3 regions of the Metabacillus dongyingensis genome follow, and region 2 is predicted to be linked to each of the others. Evidence: riboswitches for the same ligand, from Rfam matches in the RefSeq annotation. Region 2 holds a riboswitch; each other region holds the start of a gene.
What was found. A riboswitch is a leader RNA that binds a small molecule or an ion and turns the genes downstream of it on or off. The one in region 2 is predicted to bind S-adenosylmethionine.
Positions count from the first base shown of each region.

Region 1 (6,991 bases), 1.3 Mb from region 2:
GGTCTTGAGTACTCAAAGAAGGTGTATGATTCCTCAAAAAAGTCAACTCCACGGTTTTGAGTACTCAAAGAAGGTGTATGAGTACTTAAAAAAGCCAGCTCCAGGTTTTTGAGTACTCAAAGAAGGTGAATGAGTACTCAAAAAAGCCAGCTCCAGGGTTTTGAGTACTCAAAGAAGGTGTATGATTCCTCAAAAAAGTCAACTCCAGGGTTTTGAGTACTCAAAAAAGGTGTATGAGTCCTCAAAAGAGCCAGCTCCAGGGTTTTGAGTACTCAAAGAAGGTGTATGAGTCCTCAAAAGAGCCAACTCCAGGGTTTTGAGTACTCAAAGAAGGTGTATGAGTCCTCAAAAAAGCCAGCTCCAGGATTTTGAGTACTCAAAGAAGGTATATGATTCCTCAAAAAAGCCAACTTCAGGGTTTTGAGTACTCAAAGGAGGTGTATGAGTCCTCAAAAAAGTCAACTCCTTGTTTTTGAGTACTCAAAGAAGGTAAATGATTCCTCAAAAGATCTCACTCCATGGTTTTGAGTACTCAAAGAAACCCTAAGAACAAATAATCACAACAAAAAAACGGATACCACTTGCACAGTGCAATGTAGTACCCGTTTTCTTCTTTATTTTGCTGTTTTATCGCCTTAAAAACTCAACCCGTTAGCTGTTTTTTAAGCTTTTATTTCTTTTACCATCGTAACATGCGGAATGCCTGCATCTAAAAATGTTTCTTTTGAAATGGTGTTATAGCCAAGCTTCTCATAGAAAGGCTCTGCATGTGTTTGTGCATTCAGCTTTAGGGTCTGCATTTCTTTTGAAGCAGCGATCTCTTCAAGTTTTTCCATGATGATTTTGCCTGCGCCTTTAGAACGGTAATCAGGAAGCACGCAAATTCGTTCAATTTTGCCGATGCCGTTCAGGATGCGAAAACGTCCTGCACCAACTGGTTTGTCTCCGTCATATAAAACAACGTGAGAAGCTTCTCTTTCAAACTGATCGATTTCTTCTTCCTCAGGCACATGCTGTTCTTCTACAAATACTTTTGTTCGGACATCATAGGCGTCCTGCAATTCTTCATCTGACTTCACAATTCTTGCGATCACTTACAGACCTTCCTTTCCAAGAAGAAATGTCTCATAAACCGTCCATGATCCATTTTCCAGCTGATAGAGGAGATGGAAGCGGTCAACAGTTTCTTCATGCTGAAAATCTGTCATTTTCAGGCGGCCAAGCACATCTGAATGCTCATCATCAGACAGATTTTGACCAATCGTAATATGAGGAACAAAGGCATATTCAGGCTCAATATGTGAGAAATATTCTCCATGAAGAGCATCATACAGATTCAGGATTTCTTCTGTCGGTTCAACTTTAAGATAAATGACGTTGTTTACTGGTGAAAAGGAACTGAATTTTCTGATAGAAAGTGAGAGCGGCTGCATTCTTTGTGCAATCTGACGCAGTTCTCTTGAAATGTCCCTTAGCTGCTCTTCTGTCGCTTCAAATGGCTGTTTAAGCGTCAAGTGAGGCGGAATCAAAGCGTAATTGGGATCATAGCGCTTTCGGTAAGAGTTGACTGAATCCTGCAGTTTTTTTGATGGAAAAATGGCAATACCGTACTTCATAAGTGTTCCCTCCCATGTATAAATATGTATTCATAGTATATCAAAAATTACGGTTTAAAGCATATGAGCCAATTAGAACATTGTTTTTAAAATCTTTTTCAAAGACGGCTGCCAGAAAGTCCATTTGTGGTCGCCTTCAAATTCTTCATAGACGGATGGAATTCCTTTAGCGTCAATGGCCGCGTGCAGTTTCCTGTTTGGGGCAAGGAAGTCCTGAACTGCGCCGTCAGTCGTTTTGACTTCTGTTTCTTTCGTGCCAATTTGATGATAGACCGATAATAAGGCAGGAGAAGAAAAGTCCTCTACCATTTGCAGAACCGTTTCATCTGAATAAGGTGATTGCATGATTACTTTACCAAACGTATTCGGATAAGTAAGAGCAGTCATAAAGGATACCGTTCCAGCCAGAGAATCTCCGATTAGAGCCCGCCCGGCACCCATTTGATAGGTTGGAAACTCCTTATCCAGAAAAGGAACAACTTCATGAGCCAAAAAGCGAATATAAGCTTTTTGCTTCGGCCCTTCAGGATGATATTTATCACGGCGGTCATGCACGTCACGATACGGTATGCCGACAATGATCACATTTTCAATTTCTTTCTCACTTAACAGCTCTTCTGTCTGCCTTGAGATGCGCCCGAGTCTGAAGTAATCCTGACCGTCCTGTGCAATGATCAGGCTATACTTATAAAGCGGCGAATAATTCTTCGGCAGATAAATCAGGAGCGTTACTTCTTCTTCTAATTCTTTTGAATAAAGCAGCGTCTCTTTTACAATTCCTGCTTTTGCTGTCATCACAAATACCTCCAAAGATGTTGGACGCTGTCACATCCATTATTAAAAACGCTTCCATTTATTTTAGCATGAATTGTGACAAAATTCTTGCTTCATGCACGATTGATTTTTGCTGATACGTCTGAAATGAATTGACGGGCCTCATCCGCATTCAGAAGAATAACATTTGCGTTCTTTGCTCCTGCTGGAACAGGCTGCATAAATGGAAATCGGTAAATCGCCGCATTTGATCCCGCTATGAGAAGAACAAGGATTGTAAAAAGACCCCATTTTGGCTTTGTTAATGAATATGTCATCCGTATTGCCGCCTTTCACTTATAGGATAAATATACCAAGGTAATCTGTAAAAAAAAGACAGTTCATTTGAACACTTTTTGACAGATTTAAACCCGTCATAATTCCTTTATTCCGTACATATTCCTTATAAGAAGACAAGCCTGATAAAGGGAAGGATGCCTGAAAATGAGGAAATCAATTCATGTTACAGCAGGTATCTATGCAGCTGTCTCAATTTCGTTCTGGGGAATTTCCTTTGTATCAACAAAAGCTGTTTTAGTTCAGCTGGAACCTTTTACATTGCTTGTTTTGCGTTTTGGTATTGCATCTCTCTTTTTATTCCTCCTTCTTTTCCTTTTTCGTCAGCCTTTAAAAATAAAAATGGATTATCTCCCTGAGGTTTTTATACTTGCCGTACTCGGAATCTTTGTCCATCAAGTCATACAGGCTGCGGCATTGAAGTCCATTCAGGCATCGGAAGCAGGATGGATCATCTCTTTTTCCCCGATATTCACAGCAGTTCTGGCATCTCTATTTTTAAAAGAAACGTTTACGCTTTTTAAAGCTGCAGGCATGTCAATTGCTGTACTTGGCGTTCTCTTGATTACATCTTATGGACAAGGCGGGTCATTAACCTTTCATGCTAATATGGGATATGCACTGATGATCTTAAGTACATTAAATTGGGCGGTTTATTCCATTCTTATAAAAAAATTAAAAATCCCTTATCCTGCATTAACCATTACTTTTTATACAAGCCTTATTGGTTTTTTGATGACAATTCCATTCTTTATGAGAAATAACGGCTGGGTTCAGCTGACTGTGCTGACACAGGAAAACTGGACTCATTTGCTGTTTCTCGGAATCTTTGTCTCGGCAGTCGCATACTGGTTTTGGGGAAAAGCCCTGGAGGTCATGGAGGCGGCTAAAGTGTCATCCTTTCTTTACTTTGAACCGCTTGCAACTGTTATTGCGGCAGTCATCTTGCTGAATGAACCTTTTTTATTAATGAGCGGGGCAGGCGGTTTGTTGATTATTGCAGGTGTGATGATTGTGAATCGTAAATATTCATAAAAAACCCCTTGCAAAATATTTGATAATGAGATAAGGTTATAAAAACAATTCAAAAAGTTCATACTATTTATTCTTATCCAGAGAGATGGAGGGTTCTGGCCCTGTGAAATCTCAGCAACCGGAAAAGAACAGAGAATGTTCCTGTTCGAACCAAGGTGCTAAATCCAGCAAGCGCAGGTAATAAGCTTGGGAGATAAGGAGAAGCAATCATTCGATATCAACGTCTTCTTCTTAAATGAGGAAGACGTTTTTTATTTTAGAAAAAACAATGGGACGGTGTTGGAAATGTCAGAACGCATTGAAACAATCTTGGCGCAAATTGGAAATCGAAGTGAAAACGTAACGGGAACAGTGAATCCGCCCGTCTATTTTTCTACAGCATACAGGCACAATGGAATTGGGGAATCAACTGGATTTGATTACATCCGCACTGGAAATCCTACTCGGGCGATACTTGAAAAAGCCATTGCAGAGCTTGAGCATGGAGATCAGGGATATGCCTTCAGTTCAGGAATGGCAGCGATTCAGACATTGATGGCATTGTTTAAAAGCGGAGACGAGCTCATTGTATCCTCAGATTTGTACGGGGGAACCTACCGTTTATTCGAACGGGAATGGAGAAAATACGGACTTGTTTTTCATTACGCTGATTTTAACGACGAAAACTGTACGCAGCAGCTGATCAATGAACGCACAAAGGCCATTTTTCTGGAAACTCCGACTAATCCTTTGATGCAGGAAACAGAGGTCAGCAAGATTGCTAAAATAGCCCGTGAAAACCATCTGCTGCTGATTGTCGACAACACCTTCTACACGCCGATCCTGCAAACGCCGATTTTAGATGGAGCGGACATTGTCATACATAGTGCCACCAAATATTTGGGCGGACACAATGATGTGCTTGCCGGTTTGGTTGTTGCTAAGGGAACAGAGCTTTGTGAAGAGCTTGCACAGCATCACAACGCGATCGGGGGGGTGCTTTCTCCTTTTGATTCATGGCTCTTGATCCGCGGCATGAAAACCCTGGCCCTGCGGATGAACCAGCATGAAAAAAATGCCGGAAAGCTTGCAGTATTTCTTGAAAATCAAACAGAAGTGACAGAGGTGCTTTATCCTGGCAAAGGCGGAATGCTTTCATTCAGGCTGCAGAAGGAAGAATGGGTGAATCCATTTTTGAAAGCCTTAAAGACGATCACATTTGCAGAAAGCCTGGGCGGAGTGGAAAGCTTTATCACATATCCAGCGACTCAGACTCATATGGATATTCCTGAAGAGATTCGCGTTGCAAATGGCGTGTGCAACAAGCTATTGCGCTTTTCTGTCGGAATTGAATACGCAGGAGATTTGGAAAAGGATTTAACAGAAGCATTTGAACTGATGAAGGAGGCGGAGAAAGTTGAGCAACGATGATTGGAAATTCGAGACGAAGCTGCTCCACAATCGTCAAAAGGTGCAAAAGGAAACAGGAGCGGTAAGCGTGCCGATCAATCATTCCTCTACTTTTCACCAATTTGACTTTGATGACTATGGAAAATTTGATTACAGCAGATCGGGGAACCCGACACGCGAGGCATTAGAAGAAACAATTGCCGAACTAGAAGGCGGTACCAAAGGATTTGCCTTTGCTTCTGGAATGGCGGCCATTTCAACCTGTTTCTTGCTCCTTTCTAAAGGAGACCACGTTCTAATTACTGAAGATGTATACGGCGGAACATACAGGATCATCACAGATGTATTGAGCAGATTCGGCATTGAATACAGCTTTGTCGACATGACCGATTTGCATGAAGTGGCGTCACACATCAAGCCGAATACAAAAGTTATCTATGTTGAGACACCGTCAAATCCGCTTTTGAAAATTACCGACATCCAGGGCATTACGAAACTTGCAAAAGCAAATAACTGTTTAACATTTTTAGACAATACGTTTTTAACACCAGTCCTTCAGCGTCCACTCGAGCTAGGAGTCGATATCGTGCTTCACAGCGCAACCAAGTTTTTGGCTGGACACAGTGATGTACTTGCAGGACTCGCGGTTGTAAAAGACGAAGAGCTTGCTGCACAGGTAGGGAAACTGCAAAATGCATTCGGTGCGGTACTCGGCGTGCAGGACAGCTGGCTTGTGCTCCGCGGAATGAAAACACTGAACGTCAGACTACAGCAATCATCAGCATCTGCGAGGAAGCTGGCAGAGTACTTGTCTAAGCATAAAGCTGTCCGAAACGTTTATTATCCAGGATTAACGTTCCATCCTGGCCACTCGATTCAGCGTTACCAGGCGGACGGACCAGGTGCCGTGCTATCATTCACATTAGCCGATGAAGACGCTGTCCGCACCCTTGTTAAAAATGTGGAGCTCCCTGTATTTGCTGTAAGCCTCGGCGCAGTAGAATCTATTCTTTCCTATCCGGCCAGAATGTCTCACGCTGCCATGCCAAAAGAAGAGCGGGAGCGCCGCGGGATCTCGGATGGTTTATTGCGCATCAGCGTAGGCCTTGAGGATGCAGACGACTTGATCAAAGATTTTGGGAAGGCCTTGGCGAAGCTGCCTGCACATGCTATTAATAAATTGAGAGCTTGATAGAGTTTAGGACGATTCCTTTGTGGGGAATCGTTTTTTTTTCGTGTTGTATAGAAACTTTCGCAAGACAACTATGAAATGGATGGTCAAAATTATTCCAAATTGGACGGTTATTACATTTGTTCTTAATTGTATAATACGGTAGAGTTTATAAGTAACGCAGATAAGCTGAGAAGCTGCCTGTGCAGATAATGAGGTGTATACCATGGAACTTGCAATAGGTTTAGTGATAATTATTGGAATCGTTTCACTTATTTCCACTTTATTAATAGCTGGAAAAGGAGATAAAGATTATAGGAACGCAGTAAAACGAAACACTTCCAATTTAACTTGGATTTACGTTATTGTTATTTTTATTTCTCTTATTGCAGTAGGCGTATATGTATCATGGTTTGCCTAATTTAGATCATGTCAATAACCTAATGAAGCTATAAATCAGAAGAACGTGATAATAATTTTGTCAGGTGTACATTTCCTGTGGAAAAAGAAGAAAATATTGATTTAGGTATTTAAAGAATTTAGGACACATTATTAGGTTTATAGTGTTTTAAAAGTTCAACTATTAAAGGAAGGAGAATGATAAATATGACTTGGGCAGTTTTGATTTCATTAATTCTAATGAGTGCTCTTAAAATAGTAATAACCTGTA
Region 1 is NZ_CP082944.1:1,256,039-1,263,029, forward strand. Features, by position in the region: gene K8L98_RS06205 (GNAT family N-acetyltransferase) at 663-1,094, opposite strand; gene K8L98_RS06210 (YjcG family protein) at 1,095-1,616, opposite strand; gene K8L98_RS06215 (alpha/beta hydrolase) at 1,689-2,411, opposite strand; gene K8L98_RS06220 (hypothetical protein) at 2,504-2,707, opposite strand; gene K8L98_RS06225 (DMT family transporter) at 2,874-3,761, shown strand; SAM riboswitch class I at 3,832-3,961, shown strand; gene K8L98_RS06230 (methionine biosynthesis PLP-dependent protein) at 4,047-5,171, shown strand; gene metC (cystathionine beta-lyase) at 5,158-6,342, shown strand; gene K8L98_RS06240 (hypothetical protein) at 6,548-6,742, shown strand; gene K8L98_RS06245 (YfmQ family protein) at 6,928-6,991, shown strand, end outside.
Region 1: it holds a riboswitch for S-adenosylmethionine, as region 2 does, so the genes downstream of both, K8L98_RS06230 (methionine biosynthesis PLP-dependent protein) here and mmuP (S-methylmethionine permease) in region 2, are expected to answer to the same signal.

Region 2 (6,991 bases):
TTCGCCCTGATCCGCTATTTCAACTGCAATATAAGTAGATGTCGGCAGCTGAACATCAGGATCCACATCCTTTTTCAGCTGCTTAAAGACCGAATCATCGACAATGGCTGTCGGCATTCCGCCGGCTGTAAAATAAAAGGACACGGGAGAATCTTTTTCCATTCCCAAGTACGTTTGCTTAATGCTTGTTGTTTTCCCAAGCAGCGTAACAGTTCCATTATCATCAAGCGGCATAAATTTTTGGAGCAGATCGCTGTAGCCTGTGAAGATCGTTTCGTCCTTTGAAAGATTTTTCCCTGCGGATTTTTCACTGATGACAGGCAGAGTCATCTTGCTGGGATCAAATTTCACTCCTTCAAGTTTGGCACTGAAAATGTCGCTGATATCCACTTCAGCCATGAATACATCAATTCGTTCATCCTCATACGCTATCCCAGCAGATTCCAGAGATTTTTCAAACTGTGCAGCATCTTCGCTTTCAGTAAAGGAAAAGTCAGCGGGTACTTGATTTTGTGCGGTTTTTTCTGCCGAGTAATAAGAGATGTAGCTCAGGGACAGCAATCCAATCGCCAGTGCCGAGACGGTCGTAATGATTGTCAGCAGCAGGGCATTTGATTTCATCCGGAACATGATGGATGAAAGAGACAGAACCTCGCCAACCTTCAAATAGCCATCTTTTTTCTTTCTGATGAGATGGAAAATAAAGCTGACGGACCCTTTGTAAAAAAGATAGGTTCCAAGGATGACAGAACCAAGAATAAACAGCATGGCGCCATATAAAGCTATCATGGATTTAAAGTCTCCTCCAAAAAGCTTAGAGGAAATATAATACCCGGCCGCAATCATAATGATGCCCAAAATGCCAATGGCCATTTCGAAAAAGGACATCTTTTTTACTTTCTCTTCTGCTGATGAGAGCACCCTGAACAGTGAGAGGATGCTCTGTCTTTTAATAAACAGATAGTTTATCAGCATGATGAGAAGGTAAATGACGATAAAGACAATCAGTGTCTGAATGAACGCCTGGGTGGAAAAGTGGAGTTTAGCTACGTCATCCACGCCAGTAATTTTGAATAAGATCATCATCACCAGTTTTGATGCCGCAAATCCTGTGAAAATACCAAGGACTAAAGATCCAAAGTACAGCAGAAAGTTTTCTGCCGTTAAAATGCGGAAAATCTTATGCTTTGTCATGCCGATCAGCTGAAACAGCCCAATCTCTTTGCTGCGGCGTTTAATGAAAATGTTATTGGCGTAGAGCAAAAAGATCGTCACGATGGCAATCAGCAGGACAGATGCAGCCCGGATGGCGGCGCCGCCTTTGATAGAACCCTTTACCGCGTCCATGGAAGGATCATACTGCAGAGTGACAAAAGCAAAATAAAGCGCAACGCTGAAAATGAGGGCAAAAATATAGAGAAAGTAGTTCTTTATATTTTTTTTCAGGTTTTTTATGATCAGTTGATTAACGTTCATCCTGAACACCGCCAAGAACGCCTTGCGTTTTCATGATGTCTTTAAAGAAAGCCTGTCTTGTTTGCTCCCCTTTGTTCAATTGTGTGTAGATTTGTCCGTCTTTTATAAAGATGACTCTGCTGCAGTAGCTTGCCGCAGCAGGATCATGCGTGACCATGACAATGGTAGCTTTTCTTTTTTCATTAAGTTCGGTCAACTTATTCAGCAGGTCAGCAGCGGATTTAGAATCAAGCGCGCCTGTTGGTTCATCGGCAAAAATGATGCTTGGCTCATGAATAAAGGCACGTGCTGCAGAAGTACGCTGCTTCTGTCCCCCGGAAATTTCATTCGGATACTTATCTTTTAACTCGTAGATGCCGAGCTCATTTGCTAATGCATGAAATTTCTGATCCGCTTCTTTTTTAGGAACCTTTGAAATGGAAAGCGGCAGCAGAATATTTTCTTTTACTGTCAGTGTGTCCAGAAGGTTATAATCCTGAAAAATAAATCCGAGATGATGCTTTCTGAATTCAGCAAGCTCCTTTTCCTTCATGCCCGTCATTTCTTTGTGTTCAATTTGGATGGTCCCGCCGCTCACTTTATCAATTGAAGAAAGAACATTCAGCAGCGTTGTTTTCCCTGAGCCGGACGCACCCATAATGCTGACAAATTCGCCTTCTTGTATCGTAAGGTCAATTCCTTTAAGGACTTCCTGTTTATTCAATTTATTTCCGTAGCTTTTATGGAGCTTTGATGCTTCTAATATCGCCATACTTGCTTCCTCCTCTTAATTCGATAGCTTAATTATAAAAAGAAGAAAGGTCCTTTTCCTTTTATTGTGCGAACAAAATAGAAAAGCATGTGACATTCTTGTCACACGCTAATGACGGCTGCAAAGTCATTTCTTTTTGGGAAAATTAACGTAAATGCTGTTTCTGTGTGGATAATAGACTGTACGTGAATATCAATCAGCAGCGGTATAGCTGCTTTTTTAGCCAGATACAGCCCCATTCCTGTAGCAGCATGATCATGATGGTTTATGGTCGATGTGAAGCCTTTATCGAATATGCGGGGCAGGTCCTTTGGATCAATGCCCCGGCCGGAGTCTTTCACCTGAACTCTTACTTGATCATCCTGCTTCCAGCATTTTATGATAATGTCAGACGCCACGCTGTATTTCACTGCATTCGTTAAGATTTGTCTAATAATAAAGGCAAGCCATTTCGCATCACTAAGGACTTCCTTTTGATCAAGCTGAATGTCAAAACCAATCCCTTTTTGAATACACCATGCCTGAAGTGTTTTAATTTCACTGAAAATCACGCTTTCCAAATCAACCGTTTCAATGTATAAATCATTTTCAATAAACGGAATTCGTTTTTGATGCAGCTGCTGGTCAAGCAAAAGGTGAATCCGCAGCCACTCATACGTCAAATGAGTTTTCATCACATCGTCTTCCATGCGTTCGATCATTAAATGCATGGCAGTGAGCGGGGTCTTCACTTCATGAATCCACGATAACAGTTCATCTTTTTCCTGTTCAAGCGAAATTCTGTTGTGCAAAGCATCTTTTTTCAGGGACTGCGCCTGTTCGCTGAGCGTCTTTTCAACCAATTGTTCAAACGGGCTTTCCGGAGCTGGAATGCTTGATATATCAAGGTTGTTTTCCCGATCTGCCAGACTTTTATAAAAAGCAGTTTCTTTGTTGTACCGAACAGATAAGAAGATAATAAAAGCGATCATGGAAAGAAAAACAATATACAGGACTGACTGCACTGGAATGGCTGAGTCAATGAAAGCGATAAATAGAATAAAAAAATGAATGATAATAAAGAACAGAATCCAGCTCCGGCGCTCTTTTAAGAAACGGAGAATCATACCATTTCCTCTTCTGCCGCAAGATATCCCTGGCCTACTTTTGTCTCAATAAATTGACCAAGACCAATTTCATCCAGCCGTTTTCGCAGGCGATTGACATTCACTGTTAACGTATTATCGCTTATGAAGCGTCTATCATCCCACAGGCTGTTCATGAGCTTGTCCCTGCTGACAATTTTGTTTTTTTGTTCAATCAATAGTTTAAGAATGAACATTTCATTCTTTGTCAGTTCAACGGAACCGGTTTCGTTCGTAACCGTATTTCGCTCATAATCAACCGCAGCATTGCACCATGTTTTCAGACTTACTTGCTCTGTATTGTAGTTATAAACACGGCGGAGAATGGCCTGGATTTTAGCAATCAGCACATCAAAGTGAAAGGGCTTTTGAACAAAATCATCAGCACCAAGCTGCATAGACATGACCATATCAGTCGGATGATCCCGCGAGGAGAGAAAAATGATCGGCACATTCGAATGCGACCGGATCATCCGGCACCAATGAAAGCCGTCAAACTTCGGCAGCTGAATATCAATGATGACCAAATCTGGCTTTACGGCTGAGAATTCCTGCATGACTTTATTAAAATCTGTAATGCCATAAACATCATAAGACCACTGATTTAATCGTTCTTTGATTTCATTAAACAGGGTTAAATCATCTTCAATTAATAGAAGTTTAAACATGAGTTTCACCACACTATAAGGTTTCTTTTACAATTATTGTATAGGAAAACAATTCTGTGTGCTATAGATGGGCTTGACAAGATGTCAGAATACATAAGTGAACGGAATATTCATACTAATCTTGACATTGATTCAATAGATTGCTATTGTAGTAAAAAAATAATTTCTTATCCAGAGAGGTGGAGGGACTGGCCCTTTGAAACCTCAGCAGCAGGTCTATTAAGATACTGTGCTAACTCCAGCGGGTGAATTGACCTGATAGATAAGCGTGCCTTTTATTTGTCAGTAACGCACTCTTTTTAAAGAGTGCGTTTTTCATTTTTTTGGATGTGAAAAAAGGGGAGTAAAAATGGAAGCTAAGCAGCAATTTCAAAGGAAAATGCAATCTCGTCATTTAGTCATGTTATCTCTTGGAGGTGTAATTGGGACAGGTTTATTCTTAAGCACGGGTTATACGATTCAACAGGCAGGAGCGTTTGGGACGATCCTGTCGTATCTTGTGGGTGCCCTGGTCGTTTATCTCGTTATGCTTTGTTTGGGGGAATTAGCCGTCCATATGCCGGAGACAGGCGCTTTTCATAGCTATGCCGCTAAATATATTGGTCCAGGGACAGGATATACTGTAGCCTGGCTGTATTGGCTGACTTGGACGGTTGCGTTAGGTTCAGAATTCACGGCAGCGGGGCTGCTGATGCAGAGGTGGTTTCCATCTATTAACGTCTGGATTTGGAGTGCGGTGTTTGCGTTGATAATCTTTGCATTAAATGCTGTGACGGTTAAGTTTTTCGCGGAATCTGAATTTTGGTTTGCAGCGATTAAAGTCGCTGCCATAGTGATTTTTATTCTTTTGGGTGGAGCAGCAATTGTAGGTTTTATTCCTCTGACGGATTCCAATTCAGCTCCGTTCTTTACGAATCTCACAAATGAAGGATTATTTCCAAATGGTGCATTTGCCGTTATTATGACGATGCTTGCTGTGAATTTTGCCTATTCGGGAACGGAATTAATAGGGGTTGCAGCTGGAGAAACAGTCAATCCGGAAAAAACAATTCCAATGGCGATTCGGACAACATTATGGAGATTGATTATCTTTTTTGTTGGAACCATTGTTGTTTTATCTGCACTGCTGCCTGCATCAGATTCAGGAGTTTTAAAAAGCCCCTTTGTTTCTGTATTTGAACGAATCGGTATTCCTTATGCAGCAGATATCATGAATTTCGTGATCTTAACAGCCATTTTGTCTGCAGCAAACTCAGGCCTGTATGCTGCTTCCAGAATGCTCTGGTCACTTTCAGATAAGAAAACCATATCACCTATTTTTGCAAGAGTGTCAAAGCGCGGTGTGCCTATATATGCAGTGATTTTCAGTATGCTTGGCGGCACCCTGGCTTTGTTCTCAAGTGTTATTGCGCCAGATACAGTATATATAGTTCTTGTCTCCATTTCAGGTTTAGCCGTGGTTGCCGTATGGATGAGTATTAGCGTGTCACAGTTTTTCTTTCGCAGACAATATATAAAACAAGGACATTCGATAAAGGACCTGGTTTACCGGACACCTTTCTATCCCCTGGTGCCGATTGCATCTTTTGTGCTGTGTTTAGCATCTTTGGTTGGAATCGCATTTGATCCTGCACAGCGAATTGCCCTCTATTGCGGCATTTCATTTATTTTGTTTTGCTATGGAAGCTATTATGCAACACATTTTATTAAGAAAAGAGGAGAAGGATATGCAGCAGAAACTCAATCCAATTGAAACCATTTTAAGTGACTATTCCGTCATGATCCTTGATGGGGCACTTGCTACAGAACTCGAGCAGCATGGCTGTGATTTAGACGATCCCCTTTGGTCTGCCCGAATATTACTGGAAAACCCCGAAGCGATTTATCAGGTTCATTCAGACTATTTCCGTGCGGGAGCGGACTGTGCAATTACGGCCAGCTATCAAGCAACAATCGATGGTTTCTTGAAGCGGGGAATCGAAGAAGAAGAAGCTGTGCAATTAATAAAAAAAACAGTGGTGATTGCAAGAAAAGCAAGAGATGATTTTTGGAAGGAAGAAATGGAAGCTATTAGACCAAAGCCATTGGTTGCGGCATCAATCGGTCCCTATGGCGCCTATCTTGCAGACGGTTCGGAGTATACAGGCAACTATGGGGTTACGGATGAGGCTTTAAAAGATTTTCATCGTCCCAGAATGTCAGCATTGATTGAAGCAGGTGCTGATATACTGGCATTTGAAACCATTCCTTCTCTTCAAGAAGCAAAAGTATTACGTTCTTTATTGAATGAATTTCCCTATACATATGCATGGCTATCCTTTTCCTTGAAAAATGAGAAAGCGATTAGTGATGGCACTTTGCTCGAGGTGTGTGCAAATACCTTCGGGGACGACGGGCAAATAGCTGCAATTGGGATCAACTGTGCACCACTGGAATTAGTGAATGAAGCCATAAAAGTGATCAGCAGCCATACAAAAAACCCGGTTATTGTTTACCCGAATTCTGGAGAAGCCTACAATCCAGACACTAAAACATGGCATGGCCAGAAATCTTGTCTTGAACTGGATCATCTATCAGAAGACTGGTTCAAGTCAGGTGCCCGCTTAATAGGAGGCTGCTGCCGAACATCACCTCACCATATTGAAAAGATTTCAAAAAAATGGCGGACTAGTGAAAATGTCGTATCCGAGTCTGGGATTTAATAGAATTTGGGGAAGCATGGGGGTCTATGAGTATCCAAGTCTGGGGTTTTGTAGAATTTGGGGAAGCATAAGTGGTCTATGAGTATCCAAGTCTGGGGTTTAGTAGAATTTTGGGAAGCATAGAGGGTCAATGAGTATCCAAGTCTGGGGTTTAGTGGAATTTGGGGAAGCATAGAGGGTCTATGAGTATCCAAGTATGGGGTTTAGTAGAATTTGGGGAAGCATAGAGGGTCAATGAGTATCCAAGTCTGGGGTTTAGTAGAATTTGGG
Region 2 is NZ_CP082944.1:4,970,564-4,977,554, reverse strand. Features, by position in the region: gene K8L98_RS24545 (ABC transporter permease) at 1-1,476, opposite strand, end outside; gene K8L98_RS24540 (ABC transporter ATP-binding protein) at 1,466-2,227, opposite strand; gene K8L98_RS24535 (sensor histidine kinase) at 2,329-3,333, opposite strand; gene K8L98_RS24530 (response regulator transcription factor) at 3,330-4,019, opposite strand; SAM riboswitch class I at 4,184-4,288, shown strand; gene mmuP (S-methylmethionine permease) at 4,369-5,772, shown strand; gene mmuM (homocysteine S-methyltransferase) at 5,747-6,721, shown strand.

Region 3 (6,991 bases), 550 kb from region 2:
GCATAGCGAACCGAATTGTTACTTTATTGATGACGAAAGCTCTCGTGATTTATTTTTAGGCTATGCGGTGGCAGCAATTCGACTTGAAAAACAATTAGAAGATTTAAATATAACTGTAGATGAAAACCATCCACTATTTGTTTACCTTCCATGCGGAGTAGGCGGTGGGCCGGGAGGAGTGGCTTTTGGCTTAAAACTTATGTATCAGCATCGAGTACATTGCTTCTTTGCAGAGCCTACACATTCTCCATGTATGTTACTTGGGCTAGTAACAGGGCTGCATGATAAAGTTTCTGTACAAGATTTTGGAATTGACAACATCACATCAGCAGACGGCCTTGCGGTCGGAAGGCCATCAGGATTCGTGGGTCAAACTATCGAGTCTTTATTAAGCGGAAGTTATACGGTAAGTGATAATGAATTATTTAAACTATTAAGCTCATTGGTCGATACAGAAAACATTCACCTGGAGCCTTCCGCATTAGCCGGTGTAATAGGGCCGGTAAAGTTATGGATTGAGAAAGAAGGAAAAGAATACATACAAAATCATAACTTAACAGATAAAATGAAAAATGCTACACATCTTATGTGGGCTACCGGTGGAAGCATGGTTCCTAAAGAAACGATGAACGAATATTATAAAAAAGGAGCAACGTTATCACTTTAAATGTTTTAGATCTGATTTGTATTCCTAAACAAGGGAAGTTTAAGTGACTAAAGATATGAAGCAGATTAAAGATAACTTCAGTACCCAGCTGGAGTTTTTCTTTATGATAATTAAAGATCTTCCTAAGAATTATGATATATCTTTTCTTTTATGTTAAAGAGAAACTCCCCGTCTTCGGGTAGTACCAGCAATTAGGAATAGCAAGTTGATTCCAAATATTTTTGCAGAAATAGAACATTACAGTTAGTTTTTAACTTTAAACGTGAAAAACTTGTTTGGTAATGAAGCCTTTGGAAAGCATTCCCGAAGGCTTCTTTAAACATCTCTTTATTCGGATTGGCAGACGTTCTTGCATGGTAAGCTTAAATGTCCCATAAGGTTTATAAGGGGCATAGATTAATGGTGTTAAGGCTCTGAAATCCTAAGGAGCAAAGGCAAGGTGTAAATACTCAGATTATTCTTCTTTAAAAAGCTCTTCCAAAAACCGATTGCGATTTCTCCAAAAAATACTTTGTAATCTGATAATGATCCGTCTCGGTATAATCGATTTCAGCTATGCTTTCCGAATCAAAGCTTAATATATTCGCCCCGGGAAATCCCAGAAGGATAGGAGAATGTGTGGCAATAATAAATTGCGCTTCGCCGTCTTTTGTTAAGTCATGAATGATGCGGAGCAGGGTCAGCTGTCTTGATGGAGAAAGTGCGGCCTCTGGCTCATCCAATAAATAGACGGCTTTCTTGCCATTGCCGAAACGATTGAGAAAGAGGGATAAAAAAGATTCACCATGTGATTGATGATGAAGCGATTTACCGCCATATGGGCCAAAAACGTCACCTGACAATGGCTCTTCATTCAATTCTTCCAGATAGGATGCAAACTGATAAAAGGACTCAGCTCTTAGGAAAAAGCCATTTTTAATTTTAGGCATCCAGGCAAGCTTGATATACTTTCCTAAATCAGATTGAGAGCTTCTAGTTTCATAAAGATGATGGCTGCCGCCAGCGGTATTAAACCCGCACTGATAGGCAATGGCTTCCATCAAAGTCGATTTGCCGGATCCATTTTCGCCTACAAAAAAAGTAACAGGGCTTTTAATTTTAAGTTCATCCAAATGTGAAATGGCAGGAATGGAAAAAGGATACGTTTCAAACGAAGGAATCTCTTCTTTATTTAATTTGATTAATTTTAAAAACATGTTTATCACCTGCACTTAGTTTAGCAGGAATGCCGGATGAATGTCATTGGCTAAACGGAAATTTTGTAGAATGGATGACAGCACAAATGAATGTAATCCGAGGTTCTATCTGCAATAATTTCTTTATCGTAATCCATGGAAGCAACGTGATAGGAGTTAGTTAGACTGATGATTTTTTTCATAGATGATGAGACATTTTCAAAAAGGGTATCGGAGCTGTCCGGAGGGACGACATGGTCTTCTTCGGATTTAAAAACGAGCAGCGGACATGAGACTTCTGAAAGCTTTGGTTTTATAAATTTTATAAGATTAAGGAGATTATGAACGGCTGTAATTGGAACAGCTGAGTAAGTAATTTCTTCGATTCCTTCTGCTTTTATATCCGGTTTTCCTTCAGCAATGAACCTTGGCTCTGTCAGATCTTCGAAAGACTCATATCCAGGCACGCTTAAAGCAGCATTAATCGTAATCACACCGCTGATTTCTTTGTATTTGCCAGCTAAATGCAAAGCTAGGATGCCGCCCATAGACTGACCTGCAATAAATACTTTCCGGCAGATTTTTTTCAGCTTTAAATAAGCCTGTTCAATGTCTTTGATCCAATCCAGATAACAGCAGGCTTCAAGCTCGTGAGCATTTGTCCCGTGGCCTTTTAATCGCGGGGCAAGAACGGTGAAGCCTTTATCAGCAAGCAGTTTTCCCAGTTCTCCAACACTTTGAGGTGTTCCTACAAATCCATGGCAAAGCAGAATGCCAATCTCATTTCCTTTATAAAAAAAGCTTTCAGCACCGGGCAATACAGAGTAAATCGTTTCAGTCATTTGTGATTCCTCCAATTCATACAAATCATAAAATAAAAAACCCTCTCTTTCATTGGCTATAAAGAGAGGTTTTTTCTCTATCAACCAAAGCACAGCAGCTTTGCTGGTGGGAGCACCTTTCCGTTTGCCGGCGGTTGCTGTGAAGTCGCGGAGCCAGATCTCTCGTTCACTCTTGATAATTTATTTAATTCTGATTGGTTTAGTTGGTTTTAATGATCTTATCACGGCCGCCTTCTAACTGTCAATAAACTTTGAGGTTATGAAAGCAGAGAATCAGCGATTTGAGTACCCCATTCACACGCTTTTAAGGGGGGGAAATCCCCTGAAGTTTCTATCTTCACAAATGACAAAAATAGGAGTAGAATACTAATATTCCAATCAGATAGGTGGGATTTAAGTGAATACGATTCCTAAACCTCTTGTATTAACGAATCAATGGTTTATTGTGTTATCTGTCGCAGCCGCTTGGGTTTCAGGATCCGGCTGGTTTCTTCTTATACCTCTTATTCCAGGATTAATGGGGCTTCTTTTTAAATTTAACCCTATTATGAAGACGGCAAAGCTCTTTTTAAGAAAAAAGCCTTCGGAATACATTCCCGAGGATTTCGAACAGCAGCAGTTCAATCAGATGATTGCAGTCATCTGTCTTAGTCTTGGTTTTCTTGGTTATATGATGAACTGGATGACTCTGGCTTATATCTTTACCGCTATGGTCGCGCTAGCTGCATTCGTTGCCATATTAGGCTTTTGTGTTGGCTGCTTTATTCGTTTTCAGTGGCAGCAATACCGATACCGCAGGCTTTCAAAGTAGTCATATTTTTATAAAAAAAGTGTTGACTTTTTGAAAATACCAGCGTAAAGTAGGACTCACATCGAAAATATGAAACTTCTTATCACGAGAGGTGGAGGGATTTGGCCCTTTGAAACCTCGGCAGCAGACTCGGACTTTCCTGAGAACTGTGCCAACTCCAACAAGCGTGATTTCGCTTGAGAGATAAGAAGAGTGAACGGTCTTTTACCTTTGATCTTACCCTCTTCTTGGCTTTCAGGAAGAGGTTTTTTGTTTTTTAGCAAATTAAATAGATTTCTTATCCAGAGAAGCGGAGGGACTGGCCTGATGATGCTTCGGCAGCGGACTTTTATAAAAAAGTACTGTGCCAATTCCAGCAGGCAAAAAGCCTGGGAGATAAGAAGAGACCTAGTGATTCTTTATGAATTCATGCCCTCTTCTTGTCGGATAGAAGAGGGTTTTTTTATTTTCAATATCACGGGAGGAATACATATGATTCAATTTGAAGGTGTCACAAAGGTTTATAACAGCGGCGGAAATGAAGTGAGAGCCCTTAACGGCATTGATCTTCATGTGAAGCAGGGGGAGATTTGCGGTGTGATCGGATTCAGCGGAGCCGGTAAAAGCACACTGATCCGCACAGTGAATTTGTTAGAGCGTCCAAGCTCGGGAAAAATCATTGTTGATAATCTCGATTTAACGGCACTATCCCAAAAGGAAGTAAGACAAGTAAAACGCAAAATCGGCATGGTCTTCCAGCATTTCAATCTGCTGAATTCCAAAACGGTCTTCGCCAATGTTGCGATGCCGCTCCTTCTTGCAAAAGCCTCTCAAAAAGAAATCAAACAAAGAGTAACAGAATTATTGTCGTTTGTAGGGTTAGAGGACAAAGCAAATCAATATCCAGACCAGCTGTCAGGGGGTCAAAAACAGCGTGTCGGCATTGCAAGAGCACTGGCTACACAGCCCTCCATTCTATTGTGTGATGAAGCAACATCTGCACTTGATCCTCAAACAACCGGGTCCATTCTGAAGCTTTTGAAAAAAATCAATCAGGAATACAACATTACAATTTTAATGATCACCCATGAGATGTCAGTTATCAGGGAGGTTTGCGATAGGGTTGCAGTAATTGAGGGCGGAAAAATTATCGAGTCAGGCTCAGTTTTTGATGTATTCTCAAATCCTCAAACAAAAACAGCTTCGAACTTTGTCAGTTCTGTTCTGAATGATTCCATCCCTGAGTCTGTGCTGAAATTAGTGCAGGAGGAGAATGCACAGGGACAGATTTTCAAAATTAACTTTGTCGGCAAATCTTCGGGCCAGCCGCTGCTTTCTCAGATTGCTAAACGGTTTGATCTTGATATCAATGTTTTATTTGGAAACATCACAGAGCTTCAGGGCATCCCGTTTGGACATTTGATTGTCGAGCTGCAGGGAGCAAAAAGCGAAATTAAACGGGCGTTATTAGTAATGAATCAGGAAAATGTCACAGTTAAAGAGGTGGAAGTACATGCTAGTTAATTCACAGCAAATTATTGATGCACTGATCGAAACACTTGCAATGACCGGTTTTTCATTGCTTTTCTCAACCTTGATCGGACTGCCGCTTGGTGTGCTGCTGGTCATTACAAGAAAAGGGCACCTATGGGAAAATGCCATTATTTTTAATATCTTGAACGGTGTCGTCAATATCTTCCGTTCTGTACCCTTCATTATATTAATGGTTGCGATTGTTCCGCTAACCAGATTAATTGTAGGAACATCAATTGGGACTGCCGCTGCTGTAGTGCCGCTTGTCTTTTATGCAGGTCCATATATTGCGAGATTGATTGAGAACTCATTATTAGAAGTGGACCCGGGAGTCATAGAGGCAGCAGAAGCTATGGGAGCAACACCAACGCAAATCATCTTTAAATTCATCGTTCCAGAAGCATTAAGCTCACTTGTATTAAGTCTTACAATCGCAACGGTTGGTCTTGTCGGGGCATCAGCGATGGCTGGAGCTGTCGGCGGCGGCGGACTCGGGGATCTCGCCATTACATACGGCTACCAGCGCTTTGACACAGTTGTCATGATTATTACCGTTACAATCCTTGTTGTGCTCGTTCAGGGGCTTCAATCATCAGGAAACTTATTATCTAAAAAAATCAGAAGACGATAGGGAGAGAAACAAAATGAAAAAATTTATTATCCTAGCACTTATTCTAGTAGTAGGAGCTCTTGCTGCAGGCTGCGGAAATAAAACAGCAAACGGGAAAGAAGAAGTAAATGTCAAAATTGGCGTAAGCGGATCAGATAACCGCATTTGGGATTTCGTTGCAAAGAAAGCCGAAAAAGAAGGCATCAACATTGAGATTGTCACATTCTCAGATTACGTTCAGCCAAACCTGGCACTGGCAGAAGGTGAGCTTGATGCAAATGCATTCCAGACCATTTCTTATTTTAACGCATTTAAAAAAGAACACGATCTTGATCTATCACCAATCGGTACAACTGTGATTGCTCCACTTGGGCTTTATTCTGATAAATATAAATCTATTAAAGACATTCCCAAAGGCGGAAAGATTGCCGTTCCAAACGAAGCAACCAATATGGGCAGAGCTTTCCTTCTGCTTCAGGATGCAGGCTTGATTGAACTGCCAGAGGACTTTGATGGAAATGGTTCATTGGACAAAATTGTTTCAAATCCGAAAAACTTAGAAATTGTTCCTGTTGTTGCTGGCCAGACACCGCGTGTATTACCGGATGTAGCAGGATCGGTCATTAATAACGGCATTGCTGTAGATGCAGGCTTTAACCCAGTGAAAGACTCAATTTTCCATGAAGATGAAACGGCTACTCCATATATCAACATTATTGCAGCACGTACAGAAGATAAGGACCGCAAAGAACTGAAACGCATTGTTGAGCTTTACCAGGAAGAAGATACAGCTGAATTTATTGAAAAAGAATATGCCGGAAGTACGATTCCTACATTTGTACCTTTAAGCAAAATTGGAGAATAAAATCTAAGGAGGGGTAATCTTGAGTACAGTTGTTGAAACTCTGAAAGAAGCAGCGATTTTAAATATTGATACCAATAAGGAGAAGTATCTTCAAATCAGCCACTCCATTCATGAAAATCCTGAGATCGGCAATGAGGAGTTCTTTGCATCAAAGCTCCTCGCAGATCTTCTTCAATCAGAAGGCTTCAGCGTTGAACGCGGAGTTGCCGGACATGAAACAGCTTTTCTTGCCAGAAAGAAATCTGCATTAAAAAGCGGACCGGTTATCGCTTTTTTAGCTGAATACGACGCATTGCCAGGACTTGGCCATGCATGCGGCCACAACATTATTGGCACAACAAGCACGGCCGCGGCTATTGCACTGAGCAAAGTGATTGATGAAACCGGGGGAGAAGTTGTAGTCCTCGGAACACCGGCTGAAGAAGGAGGTCCTAACGGCAGTGCTAAAGGAAGCTTTGTCAAACATGGTCTGCTTGAAGGGATTGACGCTGCGTTAATGGTGCATCCGG
Region 3 is NZ_CP082944.1:4,424,118-4,431,108, reverse strand. Features, by position in the region: gene K8L98_RS22010 (D-serine ammonia-lyase) at 1-667, shown strand, start outside; gene K8L98_RS22005 (AAA family ATPase) at 1,132-1,863, opposite strand; gene K8L98_RS22000 (alpha/beta hydrolase) at 1,914-2,684, opposite strand; SAM riboswitch class I at 2,759-2,866, opposite strand; gene K8L98_RS21995 (DUF4395 domain-containing protein) at 3,082-3,495, shown strand; SAM riboswitch class I at 3,572-3,685, shown strand; SAM riboswitch class I at 3,770-3,877, shown strand; gene K8L98_RS21990 (methionine ABC transporter ATP-binding protein) at 3,967-4,998, shown strand; gene K8L98_RS21985 (methionine ABC transporter permease) at 4,988-5,638, shown strand; gene K8L98_RS21980 (MetQ/NlpA family ABC transporter substrate-binding protein) at 5,652-6,482, shown strand; gene K8L98_RS21975 (M20 family metallopeptidase) at 6,502-6,991, shown strand, end outside.
Region 3: it holds a riboswitch for S-adenosylmethionine, as region 2 does, so the genes downstream of both, K8L98_RS21990 (methionine ABC transporter ATP-binding protein) here and mmuP (S-methylmethionine permease) in region 2, are expected to answer to the same signal.